One region of the Streptomyces sp. NPDC089915 genome, then DNA from elsewhere that is predicted to be linked to it. Evidence: riboswitches for the same ligand, from Rfam matches in the RefSeq annotation. Region 1 holds a riboswitch; the other holds the start of a gene.
The links. A riboswitch is a leader RNA that binds a small molecule or an ion and turns the genes downstream of it on or off. The one in region 1 is predicted to bind cobalamin.
Positions count from the first base shown of each region.

Region 2: another riboswitch for cobalamin. It lies ahead of AB0O29_RS06655 (ribonucleoside-diphosphate reductase subunit alpha); the one in region 1 lies ahead of AB0O29_RS01085 (CoA-acylating methylmalonate-semialdehyde dehydrogenase).

Region 1 is NZ_JBFBGN010000002.1:47,723-55,049, forward strand. It holds gene AB0O29_RS01065 (enoyl-CoA hydratase) at 1-621, opposite strand, end outside; gene mmsB (3-hydroxyisobutyrate dehydrogenase) at 618-1,520, opposite strand; gene AB0O29_RS01075 (enoyl-CoA hydratase/isomerase family protein) at 1,517-2,602, opposite strand; gene AB0O29_RS01080 (acyl-CoA dehydrogenase family protein) at 2,599-3,753, opposite strand; gene AB0O29_RS01085 (CoA-acylating methylmalonate-semialdehyde dehydrogenase) at 3,750-5,249, opposite strand; cobalamin riboswitch at 5,441-5,626, opposite strand; gene AB0O29_RS01090 (cobalamin-binding protein) at 5,675-6,589, shown strand; gene AB0O29_RS01095 (short-chain fatty acyl-CoA regulator family protein) at 6,596-7,327, opposite strand, start outside.
Region 2 is NZ_JBFBGN010000013.1:43,983-51,309, forward strand. It holds gene AB0O29_RS06625 (sugar ABC transporter permease) at 1-234, opposite strand, end outside; gene AB0O29_RS06630 (extracellular solute-binding protein) at 364-1,650, opposite strand; gene AB0O29_RS06635 (GntR family transcriptional regulator) at 1,948-2,712, shown strand; gene AB0O29_RS06640 (carbon starvation CstA family protein) at 2,842-5,043, shown strand; gene AB0O29_RS06645 (YbdD/YjiX family protein) at 5,040-5,237, shown strand; gene AB0O29_RS06650 (GNAT family N-acetyltransferase) at 5,329-5,826, shown strand; cobalamin riboswitch at 5,882-6,016, shown strand; gene AB0O29_RS06655 (ribonucleoside-diphosphate reductase subunit alpha) at 6,163-7,327, shown strand, end outside.

The sequences.
Region 1 (7,327 bases):
CATCATCGCGACCGGCTTGGACATCTCCGCGACGGTCGTGGCCACGGCTAGCGCCTCGGTGAGGAGTTCGTCGGCGGGGACGATCCGGGAGACCAGTCCGGCCCGCTCGGCCTCGACGGCGTCCATGGTGCGTCCGGTCAGGCACAGCTCCATGGCCTTGGCCTTGCCGACGGCGCGGGTGAGGCGCTGGGAGCCGCCGATGCCCGGGATGACGCCCAGCTTGATCTCCGGCTGCCCGAACTTGGCGGTGTCGGCCGCCAGGAGGATGTCGCAGAGCATCGCCAGCTCGCAGCCGCCCCCGAGGGCGTATCCGGAGACCGCGGCGAGGGTGGGGGTGCGGACCTGGCCGAGGCGGTCCCAGGCGGTGAACCAGTCGGACAGGTACATGTCCATGTAGCCCTGCGGGCGCATCTCCTTGATGTCGGCGCCCGCGGCGAAGGCCTTGGCGGAGCCGGTGAGGACGATGCAGCCGACCTCCGGGTCCCGGTCCAGCTCCTCGGCGGCGGCCACCACCTCCCGCATCACCCGGAGGTTGAGGGCGTTGAGCGCCTCGGGCCGGTTGAGGGTGAGGAGGGCGACGCGGCCCTTGCGTTCCAGGAGGATGGTCTCGTAGGCGGTCATGCGGGGTTTCCGTTCTGGGGTCGCAGGGTGCGGACGATCGCGGAGAAGTCGAGGTCAGCGCCCTCGGAGGCGGCGAACGCCGCGTACATCTCGGCGGCCTTGAGGCCCAGGGGCGCGTCGACTCCGCCGGCGCGCAGGGCGTTGGCGGCGAGGCCGAGGTCCTTGGCCATGAGGGGGGCGGCGAAACCGGGGCGGTAGTCCCGGTTGGCGGGGCTGGTCGGCACCGGTCCGGGGACGGGGCAGTTGACGGTGAGCGCCCAGCACTGGCCGGAGGCGGTGGAGGCGACCTCATAGAGGGCCTGGTGGTCCAGGCCGAGGCTCTCGGCGAGGACGAACGCCTCGCTGACCCCGATCATCGAGATCGCGAGGATCATGTTGTTGCAGATCTTCGCGGCCTGGCCGGCCCCCGGCCCGCCGCAGTGCACGGCCTTCCTGCCCATGGCGCCGAGCAGCGGCTCGGCGGCGGCGAACTCCGCCTCTCCACCGCCCGCCATGAAGGTGAGCGTGGCCGCCTCGGCGCCCACCACCCCGCCGGACACCGGGGCGTCGAGCGCCCGGTGGCCGGCCGCGACGACGGCCTCGTGGGCGGCGCGGGCGTCGGCGACGTCGATGGTGGAGCAGTCGATGAACAGGGTCCCGGGCCGCGCCGCGGCCAGCAGCCCCTGCTCTCCGTAGAGGGCGAGGACGTGGCGGCCGGCCGGCAGCATGGTGACGACCACATCGGCTCCCGCGGCTGCCTGGGCCGCGGAGCCGGCTGCCTCGACTCCGGCGGAGACCGCAGCCGCGAGCAGGCCGGGGACGAGGTCGAAGCCGAGGACGCGGTGTCCGGCCTTGACGAGGTTGGCCGCCATGGGTCCCCCCATGTGGCCGAGCCCGATGAACGCGACGGTACTGGTCACCAGACGACCTCCTGGGACGAAAGGGCCGCGCCGAGCCGGAGCTCGTCCGCGTCGAGCGGGGCGAAGTACCGTTCCACGTCCGCCGGCAGGACCTCCTCCAGGGTGGCCGGGGACCAGCGCGGGGTGCGGTCCTTGTCGATGACCTGTGCGCGGATGCCCTCGACCAGGTCCGGTGAGGACAGGGCCGCGCACGAGACGCGGTACTCCTGTTCCAGGACGCGCTCCAGCGGTCCGAGGCGGCGGGCCCGGCGCAGCGCGGCCAGGGTGACCTTGACCGCCGTCGGGGACTTGGACAGCAGGGTCTGCGCCGCGTCCTTCGCGTCGGGGACGCCGGAGGAGAGGAGCCGGGTGACGATCTCCTCGGCGGTGCCGGCGGCGTAGCAGTGGTCGATCCATGCGCGGGCGGAGGCCAGCTCCCCGGCGGGAGGCTGCGCCACGTGCCGCTCCAGGACGGCGTGTACGGGGTCCACGGCCAGCTCCCGGGCCAGTGCGGGCAGCGCCGCCGCGGGGACGAAGTGGTCGGCGAGCCCGCACAGCAGGGCGTCGGCGGCGCCGACGGGTGCGCCGGTCAGGGCCAGGTGGGTGCCGAGTTCACCGGGGGCCAGGGAGAGGAGGTGGGTGCCGCCGACGTCGGGGACGAAGCCGATGCCGGTCTCGGGCATGGCCACCTTCGACCGCTCGGTGACGATGCGGACGCTGCCGTGCGCGGAGACTCCGACTCCGCCGCCCATCACGATGCCGTCCATGAGGGCCACGTACGGCTTGGGGTAGCGGGCGATCAGGGCATTGAGGCGGTATTCGTCGCGCCAGAAGTCCGCCGAGGCGGTGCCGCCGGTGCGGGCGTCCTCGTGGATCGCCCGGATGTCCCCGCCCGCGCACAGGCCCCGGTCGCCGGCGCCCCGGATGACGACCAGCTCGATCGCGGGGTCGGCGGCCCAGGCCGTGAGGGCCTCTTCGATGCGGAGCACCATGGGGTGGCTCAGGGCGTTGAGGGCCTTGGGGCGGTTGAGGGTGAGGTAGGCCGCATGGCCCTCAGTACTCGTGAGGACGTGGCCGTCTTGGGCCGGGGTGTGGTGGGTCATCGCAGGGTCTCCGTGAGTCCGCGCGCGACGATGACGCGCATGACCTCGTTGGTGCCTTCCAGGATCTGGTGGACCCGCAGGTCCCGGACGATCTTCTCGATTCCGTACTCGCTGAGGTAGCCGTAGCCGCCGTGGAGCTGGAGGGCGGCGTCGGCGACGGCGTAGCCGGTGTCGGTGGCGAACCGCTTGGCCATCGCGCACAGCCGGGGGGCCAGCGGGTCCCCGGTGTCGAGGGCCTCGGCCGCCTGCCGGACCAGTGCCCGGGCGGCGGCCAGCTCGGTGGCCATGTCGGCCAGGCGGAACTGGAGCGCCTGGCGGTCCAGGAGCCGGCTCCCGAAGGCCTCCCGGTCGGCCAGGTGGGTGACCGAGCGGTCCAGGGCGCTCTGGGCGCCGCCGAGCGAGCAGGCGGCGATGCCGAGACGGCCGCCGTTGAGGCCGTTCATGGCGATGCGGAAGCCGTCGCCCTCCGCGCCGAGCCGCCGGTCGGCGGGGACGCGGACGCCGTCGAGGATCACCTGGCGGGTGGGCTGGGCGTTCCAGCCCATCTTGCGCTCGTTGGGACCGAAGGAGACCCCCGGGTCCTCGCGTTCGACGACGAACGCGGAGATCCCGCCGGGCCCCGGCTCGCCCGTCCTGGCCATGACCACGTACAGTCCCGCCGATCCGGCACCGGAGATGAACTGTTTGACGCCGGTCAGCACGTAGTGGTCGCCCTGCCGCTCCGCGCGGGTGCGCAGTGCGGCGGCGTCCGATCCCGCGCCCGGTTCGGTCAGGCAGTAGCTGCCCAGGACCTCGGCGGAGCAGAGGCCGGGCAGCCAGCGGGCGCGCTGGGCGGCGTCGCCGAAGCGGTCGATCATCCAGGCGACCATGTTGTGGATGGAGAGGTATCCGGCGATGGACGGGCAGCCCGTCGCCAGGGTCTCGAAGACCAGGACGCCGTCGCTGCGGGACAGGCCCGAACCGCCGTGGTCCTCGCGGACGTACACGCCGGCGAGGCCGAGTGCGGCGGCCCGTCGCAGGACGTCGACGGGGAAGTGCTTGTCCTGGTCCCAGGCCACGGCGTGGGGGGCCAGCTGCTCGCGGGCGAAGTCGAGGGTGACCTCGGCCAGGGCGAGCTGGTCCTCGGTGAGGGTGGTGGTCACGGCGCTCACCCCATCGTCGGGATGGTGAAGCTCGCGCCTTCCTTGACCCCGGAGGGCCAGCGCGAGGTGACGGTCTTGGTGCGGGTGTGGAAGCGGATGGAGTCGGGCCCGTGCTGGTTGAGGTCGCCGAAGCCGGAGCGCTTCCAGCCGCCGAAGGTGTGGTAGGCGACGGGCACCGGGATGGGGACGTTGACGCCGACCATGCCGGCGCCCACCCGGCGGGTGAACTCGCGGGCGGTGTCCCCGTCTCGGGTGAAGATCGCCACGCCGTTGCCGTACGGATGCTCGCTCGGCAGGCGCACCGCCTCCTCGAAGTCGGCGGCCCGGACCACGCACAGGACGGGGCCGAAGATTTCCTCGCGGTAGACGCGCATCTGCGGGGAGACCCGGTCGAAGAGGGAGGCGCCGGCGAAGAAGCCGTTCTCGTGGCCGGGGAGGGTGAAGTCGCGGCCGTCGACGACGAGTTCGGCGCCCTCGTTGACGCCGATGTCGACGTAGCGGCGGACCCGGTCGAGGGCGTCGCGGCTGACCAGCGGCCCGAAGTCGGCATCCGGGTCGTCGGAGCGGCCGATCCTCAGCTTCGCGATGCGTTCCCTGAGGGCGGCGACCAGCCGGTCGGCCGTCTCCTCGCCCACGGGTACGGCGACGGAGATGGCCATGCAGCGCTCGCCCGCCGAGCCGTAACCGGCGCCGATGAGTGCGTCGACGGCCTGGTCGAGGTCGGCGTCGGGCATGACGACCATGTGGTTCTTGGCCCCGCCGAAGCACTGGGCGCGCTTGCCGTGGGCCGCGGCGGTCGCGTAGATGTGCGCGGCGATGGGCGTCGAGCCGACGAACCCCAGCGCCTGGACGCGGGGATCCTCGAGCAGGGTGTCGACGGACTCCTTGCCGCCGTTGACGACGTTGAGGACGCCCGGCGGCAGCCCGGCCTCCAGGAACAGCTCGGCGAGCCGCAGCGGTACGGAGGGGTCGCGCTCGGACGGCTTGAGGATGAAGGAATTGCCGCAGGCCAGGGCGGGTGCGGCCTGCCAGAGCGGGATCATGGCCGGGAAGTTGAACGGGGTGATCCCGGCGACCACGCCCAGCGGCGAGCGTAGCGAGTGGACGTCGATGCCGGTGCCCGCGTTGTCGGTGAACTCGCCCTTGAGCAGGTGCGGGATCCCGGCGGCGAACTCCACCACCTCCAAGCCGCGTTGCAGGTCGCCGTGGGCGTCGGCGACGGTCTTGCCGTGCTCGGCGGACAGCAGCCGGGCCAGGCTCTCGCGCTCGCCCTCGACGAGCTGGAGGAAGCGCAGCAGCACCCGAGCGCGGCGCTGCGGGTTCCACTGCCCCCAATCGGCCTGCGCCTCGGCGGCGTTGGCGATGGCCGCCTCGGTGTCGGCCCGTCCGGCCAGGGGGACGCGGGCCTGGACGGTGCCGGTGTTCGGGTCGTAGACGTCGGCGAAGAGACCGGAGGTTCCGGTGGTGTGCTTCCCGCCGATGAAATGGGTGAGTTCACGGACCATGGGTGCCTGCTCTCGTCAGGTTGGATCCGGGGATGGCACGGCGGACCGGCGGACGGCACCCCGATGGGAGTGCGCCGCTGCGGAAGGCCGTGGGGACTACGAGCGCACGGAAGTGGTGTGGGTGCGCTCCGCCGGATCACCAGGGTCGTGGGTACAAACCGGTGCCATGCGTGTCTGCTCCATCCTCGTGGACAACACGGAACATCCGCGGCCGGTATCCTGACTCCCGGATCACCGCGCGCCGCCCGCCTTCCCGACAGCCCTCGTCAGTGGCGTGTGGATGGCAGCACACTCCCCGGTCACAGTGGCGGGACCGTGCCGGTTTCTCACCGGCTTCCCTGCACCGCGGACCTTGTGCCACGAACATATAGTTGGACGTCCTAGTAAGTCCAGAGCCGCCACTCGGGCAGGCCTAGAGTCGGGGCATGCGCATCGTCTCCCTGCTTCCGGCGGCCACGGACATCGTGGTGGACCTCGGACTCGCCTCCGACCTGGTCGGACGCACCCACGAGTGCGACTGGCCGCCCGCCGAGATCGCCTCCGTACCCGTCGTCACCCGGGCCGAATTCGCCGCGGACGAGCTCAGCAGCCGGGAGATCTCCGAAGCCGTGGGCGGGGCGGCCCACTCCGGTTCCTCGCTCTACACCCTGGACTCCGAGGCGCTCGGGGCCCTGGCGCCGGACGTCCTCCTCACCCAGGACCTGTGCGACGTCTGCGCGGTGTCCTACGAGGCCGTCTCCCGAGCCGTGCGCGTGATGGACGCCGGGCCCCGGGTGCTGAGCCTGGAACCCAAGACCCTGGACGACGTCCTGGACTGCCTGGTCACCGTCGGCGATCTGCTGGGCGTACGGGAGCGGGCCGAGCGTCGGCGCACCGCACTGCGCGGCCGGCTCGACGAGGTCCGCCGGCTCACCCGGGGCAGGGCCCGGCCCCGGGTGGTCGCCGTCGAATGGCTGGACCCGCTGTGGCCCGCCGGCCACTGGGTGCCGGAGCAGATCACCGCGGCCGGCGGGGAACCGCTGCTGGCGGAGCCCGGCGAGCACACCCGGCCGATGACGTGGGAGGCGGTCCGCGAGGCCCGCCCCGACGTGGTGCTCCTCCTGCCCTGCGGCTTCCCGCTCGAGCGGACCCTGGCGGAGATCGACCTGCTCACGGCGCTGCCGGGCTGGCACGAACTGCCGGCGGTGCGGGCGGGCGAGGTGTGGGTCCTGGACGGGCCCGCGTACTTCAACCGTCCGGGCCCCCGCGTGGTCCGGGGCGCCGAGGTGCTCGCCCACGTGCTCCACGGAGTGCGTGCGGGGGACCCGGTGACCGGGGCGGAGGCCCGGCGGCTGGGCTGAGCCGGATCACCCGTGGAGGTCGAGGTCCCCGTCCCGGTCCCGGTCCCGGTCCCGGTCCCGGTCCCGGGCCACGGGGTAGGGGATGAACGTGCTGCTGTTCTCGTCGACGGTCAGGGTCCGGCCCAGGGGCGGGACGGCGCGCTGGGGGCAGTCGAGGCGTTCGCAGAGCCGGCACCCCATGCCGATGGGGGTGGCGGCGGAGGCGTTGCCGAGGTCGAGGCCGTCGGAGTAGACGAGGCGGGACGCGTGCCGGATCTCGCAGCCGAGGCCGATGGCGAAGGTCTTGCCGGGCTCGCCCCAGCCGCCCCGGTGGCGGGTGACGGCCCGGGCGGTCCACAGGTACCGCTGCCCGTCCGGCATGGCGGCGACCTGGACGTGGATGCGGCTGGGCGCGGCGAAGGCCTCGTAGACGTTCCACAGCGGGCAGGTGCCGCCCGCGCGGGAGAAGTGGAATCCGGTCGCGGACTGCCGTTTGGACATGTTCCCGGCCCGGTCCACCCGGACGAAGGAGAAGGGGACCCCGCGCAGCCTGGGGCGTTGCAGGGTGCTCAGGCGGTGGCAGACGGTCTCGTAGCCGATGCCGAAGTGGTCGGTGAGGCGTTCGATGTCGTACCGGAACTCCTCGGCCGCCGTGTGGAAGGCGCGGTACGGGAGGATCAGCGCGGCGGCGAGGTAGTTGGCGATGCCGATGCGGGCCAGGCCGTGGGCGGGGGAGCCGGGCGGGAAGTCCTCGCCGGC
Region 2 (7,327 bases), on a different contig from region 1:
GAAGGACAGGATCACGTTCTTGATCAGCGGGTAGAGCAGCAGGAGGGCCATGCTGGCCACGGCCGGCAGCACCAGCAGGTACGGCAGCCACCCCGAGGGGAGCTGCTTTCTGCCCCCGCGAGGAGGGGCGGGACGGGGGCCGGCTGCGGGGCTGTGCCCCTTCGGCCGTCCGGCGGACTTCTGTGGTGCGTCCTGTGGAGCGCTGGTCGTCGCTCCCTGGGAGTGCACGGTCATGGCTTGGCTTCCTCGCGGTTGACTGTGGAGTCAAATGCGCGACCGGGGGCGCGGCAGGCGGCCGGGGCCTGCCGCACCCCCCGGTGCGTTCACACTGCTGGGTCGAGCGGGTACTGCGGGGTGGGGCTGTTACTTGTTGATGCGGTTCGCGATTTCCTTGTCCGCGTCCGCGCCCGCCTTGGCGGCGTCCTCACCCTTCAGGACCTTGGTCATGAACTCCTTGACGGGGTTCGGCTCGGTCTCGACGTTCGCCCAGCCCGGGGTCACCGGGGTGATCTTGCCGTTGGCGCCGGCCTTGGCCATGGCCTCGGCGAAGGAGCCCGCGGCGGGGGTGAAGTTGGCACCGACCTGGTTGGGCAGCAGGGCGCCCTTGACCTCGGCGGCATACTTGGTCATCTGGTCCTTGCCGGTGGCGAGGGCCAGCCACTCCTTGGCGAGCTCCTTGTTCTTGGAGCGCTCGGCCACGGCGAGGTTGGAGCCGCCGAGGAAGACGGTGCCGGACTTGTCGGCCGTCTTGCCCGGGATCGGGAAGTAGCCGAAGTCGGCGTCCTTGCCCGCGTCCTTCAGCGCCTTCTCGGCACCGCCGGCCTCCCAGCCGAGACCGATCCAGGAGGAGACGCCGCCCTTGGGGACGATGTCCGTGGACTGCTGCGGGGTGGCCTCGTCCTTGTCCTTGGGGGCCGTGGAGTACGACTGGAGCTTCTTGTAGAAGTCCATCGCGGCGGCGGTCTGCGGAGTGGAGAGCTGGCCCTTCCACTTGCCGCCGTCCTTGACGGCGAGGTCGCCGCCCTCGTCCCAGATGAAGCCGGCGAGGATGTACCAGCTCTGGCCGGGGAGGTAGATCGGCTGCGCGGACGGGTCGGCCGCCTTCAGCTTCTCCAGGCCCGCGATCCACTCGTCGCGGGTCTTCGGCGGGGTGACGCCGGCCTTCTCGTAGGCCTTCTTGTCGTAGACGACGACGCGGTTGGCCGCGTACCAGGGGGCGGAGTAGAGCTTGCCGTCGACCTCGGCGGAGGCGAGCATGCTCTTCTGCCAGGCGTCGGCGCCGAGCGTGGCCTTGTCCTTGGTGAGGTCGGCGAGGCCGCCGGTGACCGCGTAACCGGCGGTCTGCGTGTTGCCGAGCTCAAGGACGTCCGGCGGGGTGTTCTCGGAGAGGGCCGTGGTGACCTTCTCCTGGATGCCCGTCCACTTCTGCTCCTCGACCTTCACCGTCACACCGGGGTGCTTGGCCGAGAACTCCTTGTTGACCTGCTCGATCCAGGCCTTCGGAGCGGATCCGTCCATCACCCAGACGGTGATCTCCTTGGCGCCACCCGACGCGTCGGACTTCGGCTTGTCGTCGCCGCCGTTGCCGCACGCCGCGACACCGACCATCATGCCCACGACACCGACCGCCGCAATGAGCTTGCGCTTCACGCCACCCTCCTCAGGGATGCTGCTGCTGTGCACCTTCCCTCGCCCGCCGCGGTGACGTACGTACCAAGTACTGCCCGTGGGGCCGGGATCTGATCCAGATTGGTTTAGACCAGTACCGGGAGCTTGGCCTAGACCTTTAGGGGTGTCAAGGGTCTAATGAGCGGGTGCTCGGTCCGTTATCGGACCGACACCTGGGGGAGGGAGGAGGCCTGCCCTCCCGCCCGTGTCACCATGTGACCGCACATATCGGAGGAGCCGGTGACGGCAGCGAAACTGGAGTCGGGAAGGCGGGCGGCGATGTCCACCGAAGGGGCGACCACGGAGCCGGAGGGCGGGCCGGCCACTCGAACCGCACGTGTGCCCAAGTACTACCGACTCAAGCGGCACTTGCTCGACATGACCGAAACGCTACCCCCCGGCACTCCGGTACCGCCGGAGCGGACGCTCGCGGCCGAGTTCGACACCTCCCGGACCACCGTCCGCCAGGCCCTCCAGGAGCTGGTGGTCGAGGGCCGGCTGGAGCGCATCCAGGGCAAGGGCACCTTCGTCGCCAAGCCCAAGGTCTCCCAGCCGCTGCAACTCTCCTCCTACACCGAGGACATGCGCGCCCAGGGCCTGGAGCCGACCTCCCAGCTCCTCGACATCGGCTACGTGACCGCCGACGACACCCTCGCCGGGCTGCTCAAGATCGCCACCGGCGGACGGGTCCTGCGCATCGAGCGGCTGCGCCTGGCCAGCGGCGAGCCGATGGCCATCGAGACCACGCACCTGTCGGCCAAGCGCTTCCCCGCGCTGCGCCGTTCGCTGGCCAAGTACACCTCCCTATACACCGCCCTCGCCGAGGTGTACGACGTCCGGCTCGCGGAGGCGGAGGAGACCATCGAGACCTCGCTCGCCACCCCGCGCGAGGCCGGGCTGCTCGGCACCGACGTGGGCCTGCCCATGCTGATGCTCTCGCGGCACTCGCTGGACGCCGACGGCGAACCGGTCGAATGGGTGCGATCGGTATATCGCGGCGACCGTTATAAGTTCGTTGCCCGTCTCCAGCGACCTGCTGTGTGATCAACGGTTGACGACCCTTCGAACCCCGGTGGACGCTCGTACCGCTATACGGACGGGGGCTTACGTCCACCGGTAACCCCCCGTAGATTCCGTGCGCTTACGCAGATGATCAACGAGGGGACGAGGATCATGTCGGAACCGGGAGCAACAGGGACGCAGCGGACACCGGCGGCGAGAGCCACCCCGCAGTCGATCGCCGTGTGGGTGCTCGTGGCCCTCATCGGGGCGGTCGGCTGGGGCGTGCTCGCGCTCTCCCGCGGTGAGGAGATCTCCGCGGCCTGGCTGCTCGCCGCCGCGCTGGGCTCGTACGCCATCGGCTACCGCTTCTACGCGCGGTTCATCGCGAACCGCGTGCTGAAGCTGGACAAGACCCGGGCCACCCCCGCCGAACGCCTCGACAACGGTGTCGACTTCCACCCCACCGACCGGCGCGTGCTCTTCGGCCACCACTTCGCCGCCGTCGCCGGCGCCGGACCGCTCGTCGGCCCGGTCCTCGCCGCGCAGATGGGCTACCTGCCGGGCACCATCTGGATCGTCGCGGGCGTCATCTTCGCCGGCGCCGTCCAGGACATGGTGACCCTGTTCTTCTCCACCCGGCGCGACGGCCGTTCGCTCGGCCAGATGGCCCGGGACGAGATCGGGCCCGTCGGCGGGGCCGCCGCCCTGCTCGCCGTGTTCACCATCATGATCATCCTGCTGGCGGTGCTCGGCCTGGTCATCGTCAACGCGCTGGGGCACTCCCCCTGGGGCGTCTTCTCCATCGGCATGACCATCCCGATCGCCCTCTTCATGGGCGTCTACCTGCGCTACCTGCGCCCGGGCCGGGTCACCGAGGTCTCCGTCGTCGGCGTCGCGCTGCTGCTGCTCGCCATCGTGGCGGGCGGCTGGGTCGCCGAGTCCTCCTGGGCCGACTTCTTCACCCTGGACAAGGAGACCCTCGTCCTCTGGATGATCGGGTACGGCTTCTTCGCCTCCGTCCTCCCGGTGTGGCTGCTGCTCGCCCCGCGCGACTACCTGTCCACCTTCATGAAGGTCGGCACGATCGCGCTGATGGCGGTCGGCGTGGTCATCGCGATGCCGACGCTGAAGATGCCCTCGGTCACCGACTTCGCCACGCGCGGCGACGGCCCGGTCTTCGCCGGCTCGATGTTCCCCTTCGTCTTCATCACCATCGCCTGCGGGGCCCTGTCCGGCTTCCACTCGCTGGTCGCCTCGGGCACCACCCCGAAGATGATCCAGAAGGAGACCCAGATCCGGGTCATCGGCTACGGCGCGATGCTCACCGAGTCCTTCGTCGCCGTCATGGCCGTGATCGCCGCCTGCATCATCGAGCCCGGCCTGTTCTTCGGCGTCAACGCCCCCGCCGGGGTCATCGGCACCACCGTCCAGAGCGCTTCGGCGGCCGTCGGCCACCTCGGCTTCGCGATCTCCCCCGAGGCGCTGGCGCAGGCCGCCAAGGACGTGGAGGAGACCAGCCTGCTCTCCCGCACGGGCGGCGCGCCCACGTTCGCGCTCGGGATGTCGGAGATCTTCTCCTCCGTGTTCGGCGGGGCCGGGATGAAGGCGTTCTGGTACCACTTCGCCATCATGTTCGAGGCCCTGTTCATCCTGACGACGGTGGACGCGGGCACCCGCGTCGGCCGGTTCATGCTCCAGGACACCCTGGGCAACGTGCACAAGTCCTTCAAGGACATCAGCTGGAAGCCGGGCGTGTGGGTGGCCAGCGCGGTCGTCGTCGGCGGCTGGGGCTACTTCCTGTGGGTCGGCGTCAAGGACCCGCTGGGCGGCATCAACCAGCTCTTCCCGCTGTTCGGGATCGCGAACCAGCTGCTCGCCGCCGTCGCCCTGGCGGTCTGCACCACGCTGCTGGTGAAGTCCGGCCGCCTCAAGTGGGCCTGGGTCACCGGCGTCCCGCTGGCCTGGGACGTGGCCGTCACCCTCACCGCGAGCTACCAGAAGGTCTTCTCCGACGACGTGAAGATCGGCTTCTTCGCGCAGCGCGACAAGTACCAGACCGGCATCGACGCCGGGAAGGTGCTGCCGCCCGCCAAGAACATGGACGAGATGCACACCGTGGTCACCAACGCCACGGTCGACGGGGTCCTCTCGGCCCTCTTCGCCGTCCTGATCATCATCGTCCTGGTGGACGCCGCGCGGATCTGCTTCAAGGCCGCCTCCGCCCCGGACTCGGTCCGCCTCTCCGAGGTCCCGTGGTCCGAGTCGAAGATCATCGCCCCGGCGGGCCTGATCGCCACCGCCGAGGAGAAGGCCGAGCTCGCCGCGGCCGGCCTCGACGGGGGCGGCGGCCGGGTGAAGGACCCCGTCGCGTGAGCGGTGTCCGCGGGGCGCTGGCGAAGGCGCGGTACTACGTACGGGAGTTCTCCGGCGAGGCCGCGTACGACCGCTACGTCGCCCACGCCCGCTCCCACGACCCCGCGGCCGAGGTCCTGACCCGCCGCGCGTTCGAACGGGCCCGCACCGACGCCCGAGAGGCGGACCCCCGCGAGGGCTTCCGCTGCTGCTGAACGGCCACCGAGGGTCACCGAGGGCCCCGTCGTCCCCCACCGGGACGGCGGGGCCTTCGGCATGCCGGGGCCGTGGCGCACACTCGGGGGCATGGACTTCGAGATCAGGACGGCAAGGGAAGACGAGTACGGGCGGCTCGGGGAGATCACCGGGCTGGCCTACACCGGGGACGGGCTGCTCGAATCGGGCGACGGCGACCGCTACCTGAACGTGCTCCGCGACGTCGCCGGCCGGGCCGGGGACGGGGAGGTGCTCGTCGCCGTGCGCGAGGGGGTGCTCCTCGGCGGGGTGACCTTCGCCGCACCCGGGAGCCGGCTCGCGGACATCGCCGGCCCGCACGACGCCGAGTTCCGGATGCTCGCGGTGGCCGCCGAGGCCCGCGGCCAGGGGGTCGGGGAGGCCCTCGTACGGGCCTGCGTGGAACGGGCCCGGGCCCTGGAGGGGGTCACCGCGCTGGTGCTGTCCACCCAGCCGGCCATGCGCGGGGCCCAGCGGATCTACGGGCGGCTCGGGTTCACCCGTACGCCCGAACGGGACTGGTCGCCCGTCCCGGAACTGCCCCTGCTCACGTACCGACTGGAGCTGTGACGACACGCTCCGCATGCGCCCGACACAACATGTGGGGGCTACCGCATCAGGTCGCCCCCACATGTATGCTCATGGCTGCTGCCGCCGCAGGGGAATCCGGTGGGAATCCGGAACTGTCCCGCAACGGTGTGACGTACGCCCACGGGCGTATCCGCGAGTCCGAAGACCTGCCGGCAGTGCCCCCGGATCGACCGAGCCGGGGTGTCGATTCGTCCGGGCCTCGCGGTTGGGCCGGTGGACGCCATGCGGTGCCGAACGCGCTTCTGCGCGCGCCCGCATGCGCCCGCTCGCGCCCCGCTCCGCCGATGACCGGGCCGAGTGAGGGAGAGCTCCCCCGTGACCATCGCGCCCGCCGCACCGCGCGCCGAGTCCGACCACCCCGAAGCAGAAGGTCCCGGGGCCGCGCTGCTGCGGACCCTCACCGAGCTCACGGCCGACCTCCCCGACACCGACCCCGGCCGGATCGCCGCCGCCGCCCTGCGCGGCCGCAGCGCCGCCGCCGACGAGGCCGAGCTGCGCGGGCTCGCCACCGAGGCCGCGGCCGGCCTGATCTCCGAGGACCCGGCCTACTCCCGGCTCGCCGCCCGCCTGCTGACGCTGGCCGTCGCCGACGAGGCCGCCGGCCAGGGCTCGTCCTCCTTCGCCGAGTCCGTCGCCGTCGGCCACCGCGAGGGCCTGATCGCCGACCGCACCGCCGAGTTCGTCGCCGCCCACGCCGCCCGGCTGAACGCCCTGGTCGAGCACGCGCTCGCCGAGGGCGCGGACGACCGCTTCGGCTTCTTCGGCCTGCGCACCCTGCACAGCCGCTACCTGCTGCGCCACCCGATCACCCGCCAGGTGATCGAGACCCCGCAGTACTTCATGCTGCGCGTGGCCTGCGGCCTGGCAGAGGACGAGAGCGTCCGCGCCGTCGAGGAGGTGGCCTCGCTGCACCGGCTGATGAGCCGCCTCGACTACCTGCCGTCCTCCCCCACCTTGTTCAACTCGGGTACGCGGCACCCGCAGATGTCCTCCTGCTACCTCCTCGACTCCCCGCTGGACGAGCTGGACTCCATCTACGACCGCTACCACCAGGTCGCCCGCCTCTCCAAGCACGCCGGCGGCATCGGCCTGTCGTACTCCCGCATCCGCGCCCGCGGTTCGCTGATCCGCGGCACCAACGGGCACTCCAACGGCATCGTGCCGTTCCTGAAGACCCTCGACGCCTCCGTCGCCGCCGTGAACCAGGGCGGCCGCCGCAAGGGCGCCGCCGCCGTCTACCTGGAGACCTGGCACGCGGACATCGAGGAGTTCCTGGAGCTCCGCGACAACACCGGCGAGGACCAGCGCCGCACCCACAACCTGAACCTCGCCCACTGGATCCCGGACGAGTTCATGCGCCGCGTGAACGCCGACGCCGAGTGGTCGCTGTTCTCCCCGTCCGACGTCCCCGAGCTGGTCGACCTGTACGGCGACGAGTTCGACGCCGCCTACGTCAAGGCCGAGGCCTCCGGGCTCGCCA